Regions from separate parts of the uncultured Bacillus sp. genome, predicted to be linked through region 2. Evidence: predicted binding sites of a transcription regulator. Region 2 holds the regulator's gene; the other holds the start of a gene.

Region 1 (8,046 bases), on a different contig from region 2:
ACGAGCAGCTGCATGGCAGCGTCAAGGATTCTCTTGTTTGTCGGTCTCAATACGTTTCACCTCACGAATATACTGGCAGGACAAGTATACACCTGCCCCGCTTGTATAAGAAAGAGGGAGGACGCATCAAGCCCGGCTGACAACCGTGATTTTGCCGTTGCTTCCATCAACAGTGATGATGTCTCCGTTCCGAAGTCTTTCTGTTGCTGTACGTGTGCCGAGAACGGCGGGAATGCCGTACTCGCGGGCAATAATCGCAGCGTGAGACAAAATGCCGCCTGTGTCTGTAATAATTGCTTTTGCGTCTTGAAACAGGCTGGTCCATAGCGGTGTGGTCATTTTGCAAACGAGGACATCCCCAGGCTCGAATTGAGAAAATTCACTGGCGTCCCGAATGATTTTTACCGGACCTGTTGCAATGCCGCTTGATGCCGCAATGCCAAAAACATGATTCTCCGTGTTTTTTTCATCCTCTATCACAGCGCCGACAATTTCTTCTGCAGCTTTGAGCTGTTCTTTTGTTGGAGTGCCGAGATAGGCAGGGGCTTGAGCAAGTTCATACTCGTGAAAGGTCTGTCTGCGTTTTTCAGCCTTTTCTTGCATGGATACAGGGTGAAGAAGCGCGTTTTCCACTTCATCATCATATAAGAACCAAAGGTCTTCACGATTTTGAATGACACCGTTTTCCGCCAGCAATTCACCTACCTTCAGCAAAAAGACTCTCGCCTTGGCATCCAGCATGGCGTCAATATAAAAGTGATGATCATCCTTTATATTTGCAGCGTTCAGCGTCCATTTATAATAACGGTCAAATTCTTTACGCAAATCGGGGTCTTCTATGTTTTCCAAGAAGTCATTGTATAATTTCTCTCGTTTTTCTTTCGTTTTCTGAAATTCATTGTCAAAATGATAGCCATTGCGGACATAATTTTGAATATTGGCAAGGGCATAATACGGATTTTCTGCCCAGGTCTCTTGAATCAGATCATGGCTCTTTACAGATCGCCATCCGTATTCCTGTAAAAATTCATGGATGTTCTTCAGGAAGTGTCTGCCCTCATCTGTTTGTTCCATTTTTTCCTGCAGCTGTTCCGGCTTGGTGTTTTCAAAAATAGACAGCAGATTCGGGTTTTCCTGAACTTCAACAGAAAATAGCCACAGGCGGCGGTCTGTTTCCAGTGATTTGTTCATTTTGCCTGTCAGCATCTCGTAAAAATGAGCGTTTTCTGATTCTCCTTGAATATGTTGGTACATCGCTTGCAATTTGTTTGTTAGAAGAACTTGCGGAAAAACGATATTGAAGTGCTCCTCATAAGCCGTGAGATAAAAAGCCTTCAGTTTTTGAAAAGCATCCAGTGCACTTTCTGCGGTATGCTCTGTTTGTGCGAGCTGGTCAAGCGTTCTATAAAATGGGAGGTATGTGTGATTGATGATGTCATACATACGCTCCGATAATATTGGAAAAAGCTCTTTGCCGCAGTTTTCAGAAGGCTGCTGCTGTCCGCCCTGGCTTTTGGAATAAATATGTCCGCGATAAAGTTTTACTTCTTCAACAACTACACCAATCGGGAACTTTTGCATGCTCCTCTTCAAGCCATACTCCAACGCCGGTACGATCAAGGATGAAAATAACGGGCTCACCGGGCCTTCAATATTTGACTCCATGTTGAGCCAGAAATCATTCATATCAGCGTCTGTAATCATGAAGCTCCGTTCTTCTTCTGCCTCTTTTTTGTCCTGATCAATGGTGGTAATCGGGCGGGCCTGCAGAAGGTATACTTGATGATCAGCGATTCCGAATTCTATATCGACTGGATATCCGTACAGGTCTTCGGTTTTTTTCGTGATTTCAGCCAGTTCAATTACTTGTTCATCTGCAAGGCAAAAACGGCTGCGCATATCTTCGCTCGTTTCTTTTTCTGTGATTCCTTCTGCTGCAGACTCCATATAGATTTCCTTTGCACCTATTTCTTTCTGAATCTCAAACGAAGATTTATTGACTATAAATGTGTCTGGGGTGACACTTCCCGACACGACAGCTTCCCCCAAACCATAGCTGGCGCTGATTAACAGCTCTCTATCATCATGGGTAACAGGATTACGGCTGAAAATAACACCTGATACCTCTGAATCGATCAGGCCCTGAACGACAACTCCCATTAACGGCTCTGCAATCTGGTTATTCATTTTTTTCTTATAGCTGCTGACTCGGCCTGAGAAAAATGAGGCCCAGCATTCTTTCACTTTAGTTAGAAACTCTTCCTCTGTTTTGATATTTAAGTAGGTTTCATATTGACCCGCGAATGAAGCGCCTTCTAAATCTTCCGAGGCAGATGAAGAACGCACGGCAACGGATCGGTATGATTCTCTCAGCTTGTAAAAGGAACTTGTCAGCTCATGTTTCAGTTTCTCAGAAAATGTTCCGGTGATGATCCCGCTTTCGATGTTTTCGCTAGTTTCACGAAGCTGATTATCTTCCATAAAACGGGCGAGCGCATTCGTCTGAATAATAAACCCGTCCGGAACAGGAAGACCGTGTTTGGTCAATTTAATCAAGTTCATGCCTTTTGCTCCTGCAAGCTGGCTGGATTCTTCTGCTTGGCGAAATAATACAGAATACATATTTGAAACCCCTCTTTCCTTCATTTTGGTTTTCTCTCTAGTCTTTATAACGGAACCAGTGTTCAAAAAATGATAGTAAACACTATCATTCAATTGTAGGTTTTCAGGAAAATGCTGTCAAACTCAGAAAGTCCTAAATAAAATGAATAGTTAAGTTAGTTAGATTATCATGAAAAATGCGGCCGAACTGGTGCAGTATGCCTATTTTTCTTTTATTCTCGGATTCTGGCAGTGGCATGCATTCATAAAAAAGTGCCGCTGATTGGAACAGCGGCACTCCTTAAAGTGAGATCAATTTCTGAATGGAATAAGTGAAATCATAGTTGCTTGTTGTGCTGTAGATGCCATCATGGGATTTCAGCCTCATATACACACGTTCTCTCGGCTTAATCGAAGTGAGGTGAAGAGGGAGTCCTTCCCCTGGGCAATGATTTTCTGCTAGGATAGCGATTGTCTTCTCAGGGGTCACAAACTGTTTTTCAAGATCGTAGTTTTTTCCGCTTGGAAAGTAAACGAAGCGGATAGAACATGATCAGCTGTTTTGTTTTCCGAAGAAACCCTCTTCAGGCAGCTGTCTGGAGCTTCCATCTATAATGATTAACGGGAAGAACTTCGAGAGCTGAACTTTTATCAGCTAAACCTGTGATTGCAAAAGCGGGTTGTGATGCCATAAGGAAACCGGATAGTACAGCTGCTGTTAAAATTTCCGAACTCGAACTTCTTTTTTGTTTTGAACTGGCCAATTCTGACAACCATAATATATAACTCTGCTTGTTTATCTTATAAATCATTTCATTCTATTATTGATCTATTGATGTTTATATTGACCGGAACCAAAGTGCAAATATGGTGATTGATTTTGGCTGAAAAAGGGTATGGTGTAGTAAGAGGGAACGATTGCACGATTGTCCGATTCTTCATTTTTTACTATAATCAGATCAGATGAAGAATCCCTGAGGAGGGTTTTTGTTGATTACAAAAGCCGTTTTTGCATTGTTTTTCCCTTTTATGCTTGTTGTTCTTTTTACAAGAGTCACCTTTAATCATTATGTGGCGATCGCTCTAACAGCTGCATTGCTGTTTGCCTCTTATTTAAAAGGCTATACAGAAACGTATTTTATTGTAGGATTGGATGTTGTGTCTCTTGTGGCTGGCGGACTGTATATGGCCAAAAAAGTTGCTGAGAAAAAAGAAGAATAAATCGGACATAATGAATATAAAGACTGAATTCCTGCTTTTACGTTTTAAAAGCAGGTTTTTTATACACGAAAACGGCTGGAAATAAAAAACCACCGAACTTTAGTTCGTATTTTTAGTGATTTTCCATTCCATTGTGTTACTATATCTATAGGAAGATTTCGTTAAAGAAACGGAGGCTTATTTTGTGAAAGATCGCTTTGAGTTAGTCTCGAAATATCAGCCCCAGGGAGATCAGCCGAAAGCCATTGAAAAACTTGTAAAAGGAATTCAGGAGGGCAAGAAGCATCAGACTCTGCTGGGTGCGACAGGAACGGGCAAAACATTTACGGTGTCCAATTTGATTAAAGAAGTCAATAAGCCGACGCTCGTGATTGCCCATAACAAAACCCTCGCCGGACAGCTTTACAGTGAGTTCAAGGAATTTTTTCCGAACAACGCTGTCGAGTATTTTGTCAGCTACTATGATTATTATCAGCCGGAGGCGTATGTGCCTCAAACGGATACATTTATAGAGAAAGATGCCAGCATTAATGATGAAATTGATAAACTCAGACACTCCGCTACATCGTCTCTGTTTGAACGGAGAGATGTCATTATTATTGCGAGTGTGTCTTGTATATATGGCCTCGGTTCGCCTGAAGAATACCGGGAAATGGTCGTGTCACTGCGGCCTGATATGGAAATTGAGCGCAACGAGCTGCTCAGAAAGCTTGTAGACATCCAATATGCCCGCAACGATATCGACTTTCAGCGCGGTACATTTCGTGTGCGCGGAGATGTAGTGGAAATCTTCCCGGCATCCCGTGATGAACACTGTGTAAGAGTCGAGTTTTTCGGAGATGAAATTGAACGGATCAGGGAAGTGGACGCCCTGACCGGAGAAATTTTAGGCGACCGTGAACATATTGCGATTTTCCCGGCATCCCACTTCGTTACGCGGGCCGAAAAAATGGAGAAAGCGATTCAAAATATCGAGAAAGAGCTTGAGGAGCAGCTGAAGGTCATGCATGAAAACGGCAAGCTTCTGGAAGCGCAGCGCTTAGAGCAGCGGACGAGATATGATCTTGAAATGATGCGGGAAATGGGATTTTGCTCCGGTATTGAGAACTATTCAAGACATTTGACGCTTCGCCCGCCGGGTTCAACGCCGTATACGCTTCTCGATTATTTTCCTGACGATTTTATGATTGTGGTGGATGAGTCACATGTGACGATTCCTCAGGTGCGCGGCATGTTTAACGGAGACCAGGCGAGAAAACAGGTGCTTGTGGATCACGGATTCCGTCTTCCGTCAGCGCTTGATAACCGCCCGCTCCGTTTTGAAGAATTTGAAAAGCATATGCACAATATCGTCTATGTGTCAGCAACACCAGGGCCATATGAGATTGAGCATACAGATGAAATGATAGAGCAGATCATCCGTCCGACAGGGCTTCTTGACCCGCTTATTGACGTGCGGCCGATTGAAGGACAGATTGATGATTTAATCGGTGAAATTCAAGCGAGAGTTGAACGGAATGAACGGGTGCTTGTGACGACTTTGACGAAGAAGATGTCAGAGGACCTGACCGATTATTTAAAAGAAATCGGCATCAAAGTTAATTATCTGCATTCAGAAATTAAGACGCTTGAACGGATCGAAATTATCCGTGATTTGCGTCTCGGCAAGCATGATGTGCTCATTGGCATTAACCTCCTGAGAGAGGGGCTTGATATTCCGGAAGTATCCTTGGTTGCGATTTTGGATGCGGATAAGGAAGGCTTCCTGCGTTCGGAGCGTTCGCTTATTCAGACGATCGGACGGGCGGCGAGGAACGCGGAAGGCCGTGTCATCATGTACGCCGATAAAATGACGAAGTCTATGGAAATTGCCATTAATGAAACGAAACGCCGTCGCGAGCAGCAGGAGCGGTTTAACGAAGAGCACGGCATTACGCCGCAAACGATTAATAAAGAAATTCGTGACGTGATTCGTGCGACTGTGGCTGCTGAGGACAAAGCGGAGTATAAAACAAAAGCTGCGCCGAAGCTGTCGAAAATGACGAAGAAAGAGCGTCAAAAAGTCGTCGAACAAATGGAGCACGAAATGAAGGAAGCCGCCAAGGCGCTTGACTTTGAAAGAGCCGCGGAGCTTCGCGATTTACTTTTAGAGCTAAAAGCGGAAGGATGATGAACAAATGGCTATGGATCGGATAGAGGTGAAGGGAGCCCGGGCGCATAACCTGAAAAATATCGATGTAACGATTCCAAGAGATCAGCTTGTCGTTGTTACGGGTTTGTCCGGATCAGGGAAATCCTCCCTTGCCTTTGACACCATATATGCAGAAGGGCAGAGACGGTATGTCGAGTCGCTGTCTGCATATGCCCGCCAGTTTTTAGGGCAAATGGATAAGCCGGATGTCGATGCGATTGAGGGGCTTTCTCCTGCCATCAGCATCGATCAGAAAACAACGAGCCGCAATCCGAGGTCTACTGTCGGTACGGTTACTGAGATTTATGATTATCTGCGTCTTTTGTATGCGAGAGTAGGGAAGCCTCATTGTCCGGAGCACGGGATTGAGATTACATCGCAGACCATCGAGCAAATGGTGGACAGAATTCTGGAATACCCGGAACGGACGAAGCTTCAGGTTCTGGCCCCGATTGTCTCAGGCCGAAAAGGCGCTCATGTCAAAGTGCTTGACCAGATCAGAAAACAAGGTTATGTCAGAGTCAGAATTGACGGCGAAATGGCTGAGCTTTCTGATGATATTGAATTAGAGAAGAATAAAAAGCATTCGATTGAGGTTGTCATTGACCGGATTGTGGTGAAAGAAGGCGTCGCGGCCCGTCTGTCAGATTCATTGGAAACGGCGCTCCGTTTAGGTGAAGGACGGGTTATGATTGATGTCATCGGTGAGGAAGAGCTGATGTTTAGTGAGCATCATGCCTGCCCGCACTGCGGATTTTCAATCGGCGAGCTTGAGCCGCGGCTGTTTTCGTTCAACAGCCCGTTCGGAGCATGTCCGACGTGTGACGGTCTTGGAATGAAGCTTGAAGTGGATGCCGATCTTGTCATCCCCAACCAAGAATTATCATTGAAGGAGAATGCAGTCGCCCCTTGGACACCGATCAGCTCACAATATTATCCGCAGCTGCTTAATGCGGTCTGCACCCACTACGGGATTGATATGGACGTGCCGGTAAAAGATCTGCCGAAGCATCAGCTGGATAAAGTGCTGTACGGCAGTGGAGACGACCTGATTTATTTCCGATATGAAAATGATTTTGGGCAAATACGTGAAGGTGAAATTCAATTTGAAGGCGTATTGCGCAACATTGAAAGACGCTATAAGGAGACAGGCTCTGATTTTATCCGAGAGCAAATGGAGCAGTATATGTCTCAGAAGTCTTGTCCGACATGTAAAGGCTATCGATTAAAGAAAGAGGCGCTTGCCGTACTGATTGACGGCCGCCACATCGGAAAAATTACCGAGCTGTCTGTCGCCGACGCACTTGCTTTCTTCAAAGGCCTTACCCTCTCTGAGAAGGATATGCAGATTGCCAATTTGATCTTGCGTGAAATTGTGGAGCGTTTAAGCTTTCTGGACAAAGTCGGCCTTGATTACCTGACATTGAGCAGGGCAGCGGGAACATTGTCTGGGGGAGAGGCGCAGCGCATCAGGCTGGCAACGCAAATCGGCTCGCGCTTATCCGGAGTGCTTTATATTTTAGATGAACCGTCTATCGGCCTGCATCAGCGTGATAACGACCGTTTGATCAGTGCTCTGAAAAATATGAGAGACCTTGGGAACACGCTGATTGTTGTCGAACACGATGAGGACACGATGATGGCAGCCGATTATTTAATAGATATTGGACCTGGGGCCGGCATTCACGGCGGTCAGGTGACGGCTGCGGGTACGCCGGAAGAAGTGATGGAAGATTCAAATTCATTAACGGGCAGCTATTTATCAGGGAAAAAGTTCATCCCATTGCCTCCTGAAAGAAGAAAGCCGGACGGCCGTTACATTGAAATTAAAGGGGCTGCAGAAAACAACCTGAAAAAAGCGAATGCCAAGTTCCCGCTTGGAACGTTCACAGCGGTTACAGGAGTTTCCGGCTCAGGAAAGAGTACCCTCGTCAATGAAATTTTGCATAAGGCGCTGGCGCAAAAGCTCCATAAAGCAAAGGCGAAGCCCGGCAGCCATAAAGAGATTAAAGGTTTGGATCATTTAGATAAAG
Region 2 (8,046 bases):
GAAGATCTAATGTATGAAAGGATACATCCCTGTGATTAGAGAGCATCTATTAAATGAAATTGAAAAAAAAAGAGCAGAGCTGCTGCAAATTGTCATGGCGAACGGAATGACATCTCATATTACGATAGAGCTCAGTCAGGAGCTTGACCATCTTCTCATACAATATCAAAAGCAGCGCCTTAGAGCAGTAGCGGGTGATGAATGATTGCAAAATAAAAAACCCGTATAAGGGTTTTTTATTTTATAACCATGTTTCTCTATATCATAATCTTTACGTATTATTTCGTTTGATTATTCATGGCTTTCATCATTTGATTGATTTTCTTTTGAGAAGGTTTCATTCCCATTTGCATCATCATCATGCGTAACATTTGTTCATTAATAGGCGGATTCTTTTTAAGGTAGCTCATCATATATTTACGAGCAATAAAAAACCCGAGTGCAACACCTATGAGCAATGCAACTACGCCCACTAGGATGCCAACCCATAAAGTCATTTTATTTCCTCCTTCATGTTGTCTAGTTTAAAGTGTACTAAACCAAAAGCTATTATACAACATTTACATCTCTTTTTCTTCGGTTTTAGACAAAATTTCTTTCTTTCACCGGATTTAGCCATCCATAACGCTTCGAATTAAAATCCATAGCCAGAAAGCAAGGGCTTACTTTTCTCAACACTTCAAAGAAAATCGTTTCTGCCTCGTAATCCCCAGAAGCCACTAATTCTATCATGTGCTCCTTCATCATAAACGTCGCGTGGCCTTTTGCTTTCGGCAAAGCTAATCTATAAATATAATCCAGCTGCCTGTAATCCGTATTGTTTAAATTCATTTTTAACCGCTGATGCATATGTAAAATCGGGATTGGCTGTGTAATATATTGAATCTGTTTCTCTGTCATTTCATACTGCTGCTTTGTCAGGCTTGTCCAATGATAGTCTTGAAACAGCTCAAACATAACCGATTCCCGCCCGAAATAGTGATTGGCAAACTCCTCTTTTATCAGGTACGTATAGTAGTGACGTTCCATCTTTTCATCCCCTTTTCCAGCAGCATTTCATTTGCTCTCTATTATACAAAAGAAGAAAAGAAAGAATTGTCTATTACTGTTAAACAGCCAATACTATTTTTGTCGGATAAACAAGAAAAAGAGGATGATTTGACTCATCCTCTTTAAAAGACTTTTACTTATTGATTAATGCTTTAACTCGGTTCACTACGTTTGGAACTGAGAAGCCGTATTCATTGATGACGGTTTCGCCAGGAGCAGATGCACCGAATCGGTCTATGCCGAGCACGTCTCCTTCAAGCCCTGTGTATTTGCCCCATCCAAATGATGCGCCCATCTCAATCGCAAGGCGTTTTTTCACATCTGCAGGAAGGACAGTGTTTTTGTATTCAACAGATTGTTTATCGAAACGGTCCATTGAAGGCATGCTGACAACAGAAACATCGATATTTTCTTTTGCCAATTCAGCTTGTGCTTCAATCGCAAGACCTACTTCAGAGCCTGAAGCGATAAGAAGAGCGTCAGGTGTTTCGTTTTTAGATTTAGAAACGACATATGCACCTTTTTCTACTCCTGCCAATGCTTCTTCAGCTGTTTGGTCAATCGTAGGAAGGTTTTGGCGTGTCAATACTAGCGCTGTTGGCTGGTCAGTGCTTTGCACTGCAAGCTTCCATGCTGCCGCTGTCTCATTTCCATCTGCAGGACGGATCAAGGAAAGGTTAGGCATCGCACGGAGTGAAGCAAGCTGTTCAACAGGCTCGTGCGTCGGGCCATCTTCACCTACCGCAATACTGTCATGTGTGAAGACATAAGTGACAGGAAGACCCATTAACGCTGCAAGGCGAATCGCCGGACGCAGGTAATCAGAGAAGACAAAGAAAGTTCCGCCGAATACACGCAGTCCGCCATGGAGCGCCATACCATTTAAGGCTGCACCCATCGCAAATTCACGAACACCGAACCAGAAGTTTTTGCCTGAGTAATCAACCGCTGTAAAATCACCGGCATTTTTAATTGTCGTTTTGTTTGATCCCGCTAGGTCAGCAGATCCTCCGACAAAGAATGGAATTTTTTTCGCAAGTCCGTTGAGAACTTCACCGGAAGAGGCGCGGGATGCCAGGCTGCTTCCTTTTTCATAAACAGGAACCTCTTGATCCCAGTCCTTCGGAAGCTCTCCTTTGATTGCCAGCTCAAGCTGTTCAGCAAGTTCAGGATAAACTTCTTTATATTTAGCGAATTGAGCATTCCATTCTTGTTCTTTTTTCTCTCCTGATTCTTTAACCGCTGCAGCAAAATGCTCATATACTTCTGACGGTACGTAGAAATCTTCTTCATACGTCCACGCGTAAGCTTCTTTTGTTAACTTGCTTTCCTCTTTACCAAGCGGAGCACCGTGAACACCGGATGTGCCGGCACGGTTAGGTGAACCGAAACCGATTGTCGTTTTCACTTCAATTAATGTAGGTTTCTTTTCATTTTGGCGTGCTTTTTCGATAGCTGCTGTTAATTCTTCGATGTTGTTTCCATCCTCAACATAAAGAACTTCCCAATTCATTGCTTCAAAACGCTGTTTCGCGTTTTCAGAGAATGAACGGTCGAGATCTCCATCGAGAGAGATGTCATTAGAATCGTATAATACGATCAGACGGCCAAGCTGAAGATGGCCTGCGAGTGAAGCGGCTTCAGAAGAAATGCCTTCCATTAAATCACCATCACCGCAAATACTGTATGTATAATGATCGACTACGTTAAATGAATCGCGGTTGTATGTTTCCGCTAAATGGCGTTCAGCGATAGCCATTCCGACCGCCATGGCAATTCCTTGCCCGAGCGGACCAGTTGTCGCATCCACACCGGCAGTATGCCCGAATTCCGGATGTCCAGGTGTTTTGCTGCCCCACTGGCGGAATCCCTTAAGATCTTCGATGCTAAGATCAAATCCGCTTAAATGAAGCATGCTGTATAAAAGTGCTGACCCGTGTCCAGCAGATAAAACAAAACGGTCACGGTTAAACCAGCCAGGGTTTGCCGGACTAACGTTCATAAATTTTGTCCACAGCGTGTATGCCATTGGAGCGGCCCCCATTGGCATCCCTGGGTGACCAGAATTTGCTTTTTCAATAGCGTCTATTGAGAGTGTGCGAATGGTAGCAACTGATTTCTTTTCAATTGTATCCATAAAAATCCCCTTCCTTATGTGTTGTACCCTTACATCATAAATGTCTGACGACTTTTTCTCAACTGTTTCAGCTTAAATTCGAGAGAAACTTGTTGAATTTTGTCACATAAGAGTTTTGCTCATAGTATATGCAAAAGAGGAATACGATATTTCCGTATTCCTCTCATATTAGTGAAGTTTGTTATTTCTTTGTTCTTTTTTTAGCTTTTCTGGTGTTACATCATTGCCTTCTGGGTCAATGATTTTCACACTTTTTAACGTGTTTTTCATAGAAGAGCGAAAACCTTTCAAGTACTCTTGACGGAGCCTTTGCTGTTCGGCTTTTTCCTCTTCTGTCATAACGCCAGCTTTGGCTTTAGCAGCAAGTTCATTAATTCTGGCAATTTTAGCGTTTGAAATCATGTTAAACTCCTTTATTGCATTTTGTCTATATAGTACTAGATCAAAAAGAGTTTTACAACTGATTCACTCGGCTGTCTCATCATTCTCTATGTATTCCTGATACCGCCGGTGGACGGTCGCTTTAGACACATCATAGCCAAACCCTCTTAGCGTTGCCGCAATTTCTGCGAACGTCAGTTTATTCGCTCTTAGGCGGACGATCTCTGAGATTGGGACCTCTATTCTTTCTTTTCCGCTGTTTTCATGTTGGTTTTTCAGGTTTTTTTGCGGTTTAAAACCGTTTTTTACTGCACGCTTCATTCCCCGCTTGATTTTCATGTTGTGAATTTTTCGCTGATACTCTTCCACTATGCTGACGATCTCCAGCACCATCGAGTCAGCCTCCGATAACTCCAGTTCACCTCTGTGAGCCGTTGTATAGACTTGCACACCTTCTCTGTAGATACAATGGAGCAGGGCGATTTTTGCATTTCCCCGGCCGAGCCTAGTCTCATCCTGAACCAAAATAACATCGATTCCCGAATTCTTGATCTCATCAAGCAGCTCAAATACACCGTCCCGATCAATTTCATATCCGCTGGCTTTTTCAGAAATTACTTTGACGACTTCCATGCCGTTCTCGGCTGCAATGGCCGTTAGCTCCTCCATCTGCCGCTTTAATGATGTTTCCTGCTGTTCTTTATTTGTGCTTACGCGGGCATATATGAGTGCTTTCATTTTTTCTATCTTTCCTCTCTATCTTACAGTTGCCAATTCATATGCATCCTGATGCTTCTTTTTCAATGGAATCACCAACTCATCTCCCGGCTGGATATCAGACGTCTGCAGATGATTTTTATCAGCTACCCATTCAATAAAATCGTTTTTGTTTATCTTTTTTGTATCTGCTACCTGATCAGCAATTGACCAAAGTGTGTCGCCTTGCTGGACTTTTATTTTAGCATACTGATTAAGCTCCTGACCGCTGCTTGTATATGACAGCAAAAGGATAACCGCGCTCAAAATCACTGAGAATAGACCGACAAAAATAATAGATTCTTTACTCATGACCATAACCTCCAACAGGAATGTTTGTTCGCTTTTTTATAATTTCAGTATATACGAACAAACGTTTCTGTCAATTGTTTTTTCGAACCTATGTTTGTACTGTAAGGAAAATCATGCTATAATCTTCTTAAAATCGACGTTTTGAGGTGCGAAAAATGACGAAGCTATCAAAAAGGCAACTTGATATCCTCCGTTTTATTAAAGCAGAGGTTAAATCAAAAGGATATCCGCCTTCCGTGAGAGAAATCGGAGAGGCTGTTGGGCTTGCGTCCAGTTCAACTGTCCACGGCCATTTGGCCCGTTTGGAAACAAAAGGGCTGATCAGACGGGATCCGACAAAACCTAGAGCAATAGAAATACTTGATGAAGAAGTAGACATTCCGCAAAGTCAGGTCGTTAATGTACCGGTCATCGGGAAAGTCACGGCGGGATCTCCTATTACAGCAGTAGAAAATATTGAAGAATATTTTCCGCTTCCTGACCGTATGGTTCCTCCGGACGAGCATGTATTTATGCTGGAGATAATGGGAGACAGTATGATTGATGCTGGTATTCTCGATAAGGATTATGTCATCGTTAAACAGCAAAATATAGCGAACAACGGGGAAATTGTAGTTGCGATGACAGAAGATGATGAAGCTACGGTAAAACGTTTCTATAAAGAGGATACTCACATTCGCTTACAGCCTGAAAACCCAACGATGGAACCTATCATCTTGCAGAATGTCAGCATTCTAGGGAAAGTGATTGGCGTGTTCAGAACCGTCCATTAACCTATTGATCTATCAAATGCATGAAATAACCCCCTCTTCCTTTACGGAGAGGGGGTTTATTGTACAAAAAAGCAGGCTCGCCCTGACTTTTGGGTGCGAGCCTGAATAGGAGGAAAAAGAACATCATGTTTACACCATAATTATCCACCAAACAATTGTTGAAGTCAAGAAATTTTCTTTCCTTCAGGAAACTTTTATAAAAATATTGTCCGTTTAACACATTAGACGTTATCTCCTTAAAAATGTTTCATTTTCTTAGGTCGTGGAATGATGCAGCTTCATGTTATTTAAGGAGCGCGGCAATTGAAATTTAATGAAAATTTAGTACACAGTATAGTTGGTTCAACATTTCTAAAAAAACAGCTCACTTTTCTTGATCAACGTGAGCTTCAATCAAAATGTAAATACTGTATACCATAACTGCCCTTTACCCGAACACTTGTGCAGTTTTCTGAGTGTTCTTCTGCAAATATACGGTATCGGTGAAATGGATCGATAGAAACCTTATCCTGAGCACTAAAATCAAACCAGCTGCCGCTGAATTGCTTCGTGCTCAGTGTGGTATATTCTCCCGTAAGCCTCATTCGCTGAAGTTTAATCTCAACTGAACAAGTATTGGCTCCCAAGATCGTAAACTGATAGCCTAAAATATAGTCGATCGCCGGAACATCACTGATATTTTCCAGAACAAACGATTTTGTGCTGTCATTTAAAATAAAGTCTGTTTTGTGATCAAAATCTAAAGCTGACGCATGGGGACTGGCATTGCCAAAAAAACACATCAAAACTGCTGTTAAGCCTAAGATTTTTATTTTCAATCACATCCCTCCTTTACCATATTTTAACCTTACATAAGATTTATGTATATGTTCTGTGTAATATCAAGAGGTCGTTCAATCATAAAAATCCATATGTGTTTTATCCTGTTTATAATAACGAAGCCTGTCTTGAAGGGTTCCTGTATGAAATTCAAATTTGTGACCGTCTGGATCGGTAAAATAAATTGATTTTCGATCGCGTTCATCTCGTTCTCTGCCAGGCAGAATATTGACATGAAGCCTTTTTAATCTTGCTGACATTTCCTCAAACTCATGATCTTCAATAGTAAATGCAATATGGGTGTAAGACGCCATAATGTCATTTCTCGGAATGCCAGGTTCTTCATTAAGCGCAAGCCAGATGCCATTTAAATCAAAATATGCTGTTGTTTTTCCCTTAACCAGAAGCTTGGCATCAAACACTTTTTGATAAAAATCAATTGATGTATACAGATGAGAAACTGAAAATAATAAGTGATTGATTCCTTTTATCTTCACAAATCATTCCCCCTTGAAAGCTGATCATCCATATGTACGACTTTTTCCCAAAAAAGTTTCATGCAGTCAGCAAAAAATACCAGTGTAAACAACATCGGATTGTTTACAATAATGACTGTCGAATTGAATTACTTATGTTTTTGATAATTTGTTTACAGCTAAGGGTTTTCTTCAAAAATAACAATTTAGGTGGTCAAATGAAACATATCATTGCTCTTGCTTCAAAGGTTGCTTTCACTCTCGCCCTTTTATATGTGATTTTGGACAGAGTCTATCACGCGCCCTTTTTAAGTGTGATGTTTATTGCACTTTTCCTAGGTTTTGTTTCCTATCTATCCGGTGACATGCTCGTCCTTCCCCGCACAAACAATATTACAGCTTCATTAGCTGACTTTGGGCTTTCATTCGTTATTCTTTGGGTCTTTGTTTTAACCCAAACAAGAAATGATTTCCCACCGTTTGCAGCTGCTCTACTTTCCGCTGCCTGTCTTACTGTTTTTGAATACTTTTTTCATCGGTATCTGCTAAAAAATGTGCTGGATGAAACCTTCCGAAATGAACTGTCAGCCAGGGATAACACTCTACAGTATCAAACAGAAGCCGCAGATGAGCTGTTTCCTGACGTTACGAATGAGAAGCATGAGGAATAGGAGGCTTAGCGCCTCCTATTTTTCAGTAGCTATTATTGATAAAACGGGACATCACTTCTGTAAAATCATAAAACCTCTCATTTTGAGTAACAGATCTGCTTTTTAAAGAAAAAACGCCGAACAAAGATTTTCTAAAACCTGTGCTCATTTCTAACTGGATACTCAAACCTGTTTTTGATTTATTTGCGATGTTATTCGGACTTACGCCTGCATGCGGATGATCCATACCGAGCAATACAGCAGGAAAACCGGCATTTTGCAGTTTTTCAACTAAATCTGCCGCTCTTACGCGATCTGTACCGCCGACTTCGATCTGCTGATCTTCTTCTGCATATCCGTGCAATGAAATGACATATTCATGACTTCCCGTCATTTTCAGGGCCCGAGGCTCATCAAAATGCGTGCTCGTAAGATGCAGCACTGAGTTTCCTGACGATTTTAAGCCTTCAAATAAATACAACGAGTACTCTTTGCTGAGCTCTCTCGCTATTTCACTTGTCCCGCCTTCAATACCTCCTCCGTGAATGGCTAAAACAAGAAGAGGGCTGCCGGTTTCTTTCGTAACAATGCCGTAATCAGAAGGATCTTCATTGTTTTTTAATTCCTCAAAATTCTGATATACATCTTCAGCATATATTGAAGAAATCGGAGTAAATACCATAAAAATAAAC

Evidence for each region. The regulator LexA, encoded in region 2, represses DNA repair genes until DNA is damaged. The targets are predictions, from matches to a motif close to CGAACATATGTTCG.
Region 1: a site for LexA is predicted at 3,916-3,929, ahead of uvrB (excinuclease ABC subunit UvrB). Genes of this name have one in related genera too.

What each region holds. Positions count from the first base shown of each region.
Region 1 is NZ_CATYRA010000001.1:126,103-134,148, reverse strand. It holds gene Q5C82_RS00655 (TetR/AcrR family transcriptional regulator) at 1-50, opposite strand, end outside; gene Q5C82_RS00650 (PEP/pyruvate-binding domain-containing protein) at 127-2,622, opposite strand; gene Q5C82_RS00645 (CsbA family protein) at 3,592-3,822, shown strand; gene uvrB (excinuclease ABC subunit UvrB) at 4,007-5,992, shown strand; gene uvrA (excinuclease ABC subunit UvrA) at 6,000-8,046, shown strand, end outside.
Region 2 is NZ_CATYRA010000002.1:240,006-248,051, reverse strand. It holds gene ynzD (aspartyl-phosphate phosphatase YnzD) at 32-205, shown strand; gene Q5C82_RS04790 (YneF family protein) at 279-497, opposite strand; gene sirA (sporulation inhibitor of replication protein SirA) at 583-1,029, opposite strand; gene tkt (transketolase) at 1,184-3,187, opposite strand; gene Q5C82_RS04775 (DUF896 domain-containing protein) at 3,356-3,589, opposite strand; gene Q5C82_RS04770 (recombinase family protein) at 3,653-4,306, opposite strand; gene yneA (cell division suppressor protein YneA) at 4,325-4,642, opposite strand; gene lexA (transcriptional repressor LexA) at 4,792-5,409, shown strand; gene Q5C82_RS04755 (hypothetical protein) at 5,799-6,227, opposite strand; gene fosB (metallothiol transferase FosB) at 6,303-6,725, opposite strand; gene Q5C82_RS04745 (YndM family protein) at 6,923-7,375, shown strand; gene Q5C82_RS04740 (poly-gamma-glutamate hydrolase family protein) at 7,398-8,046, opposite strand, start outside.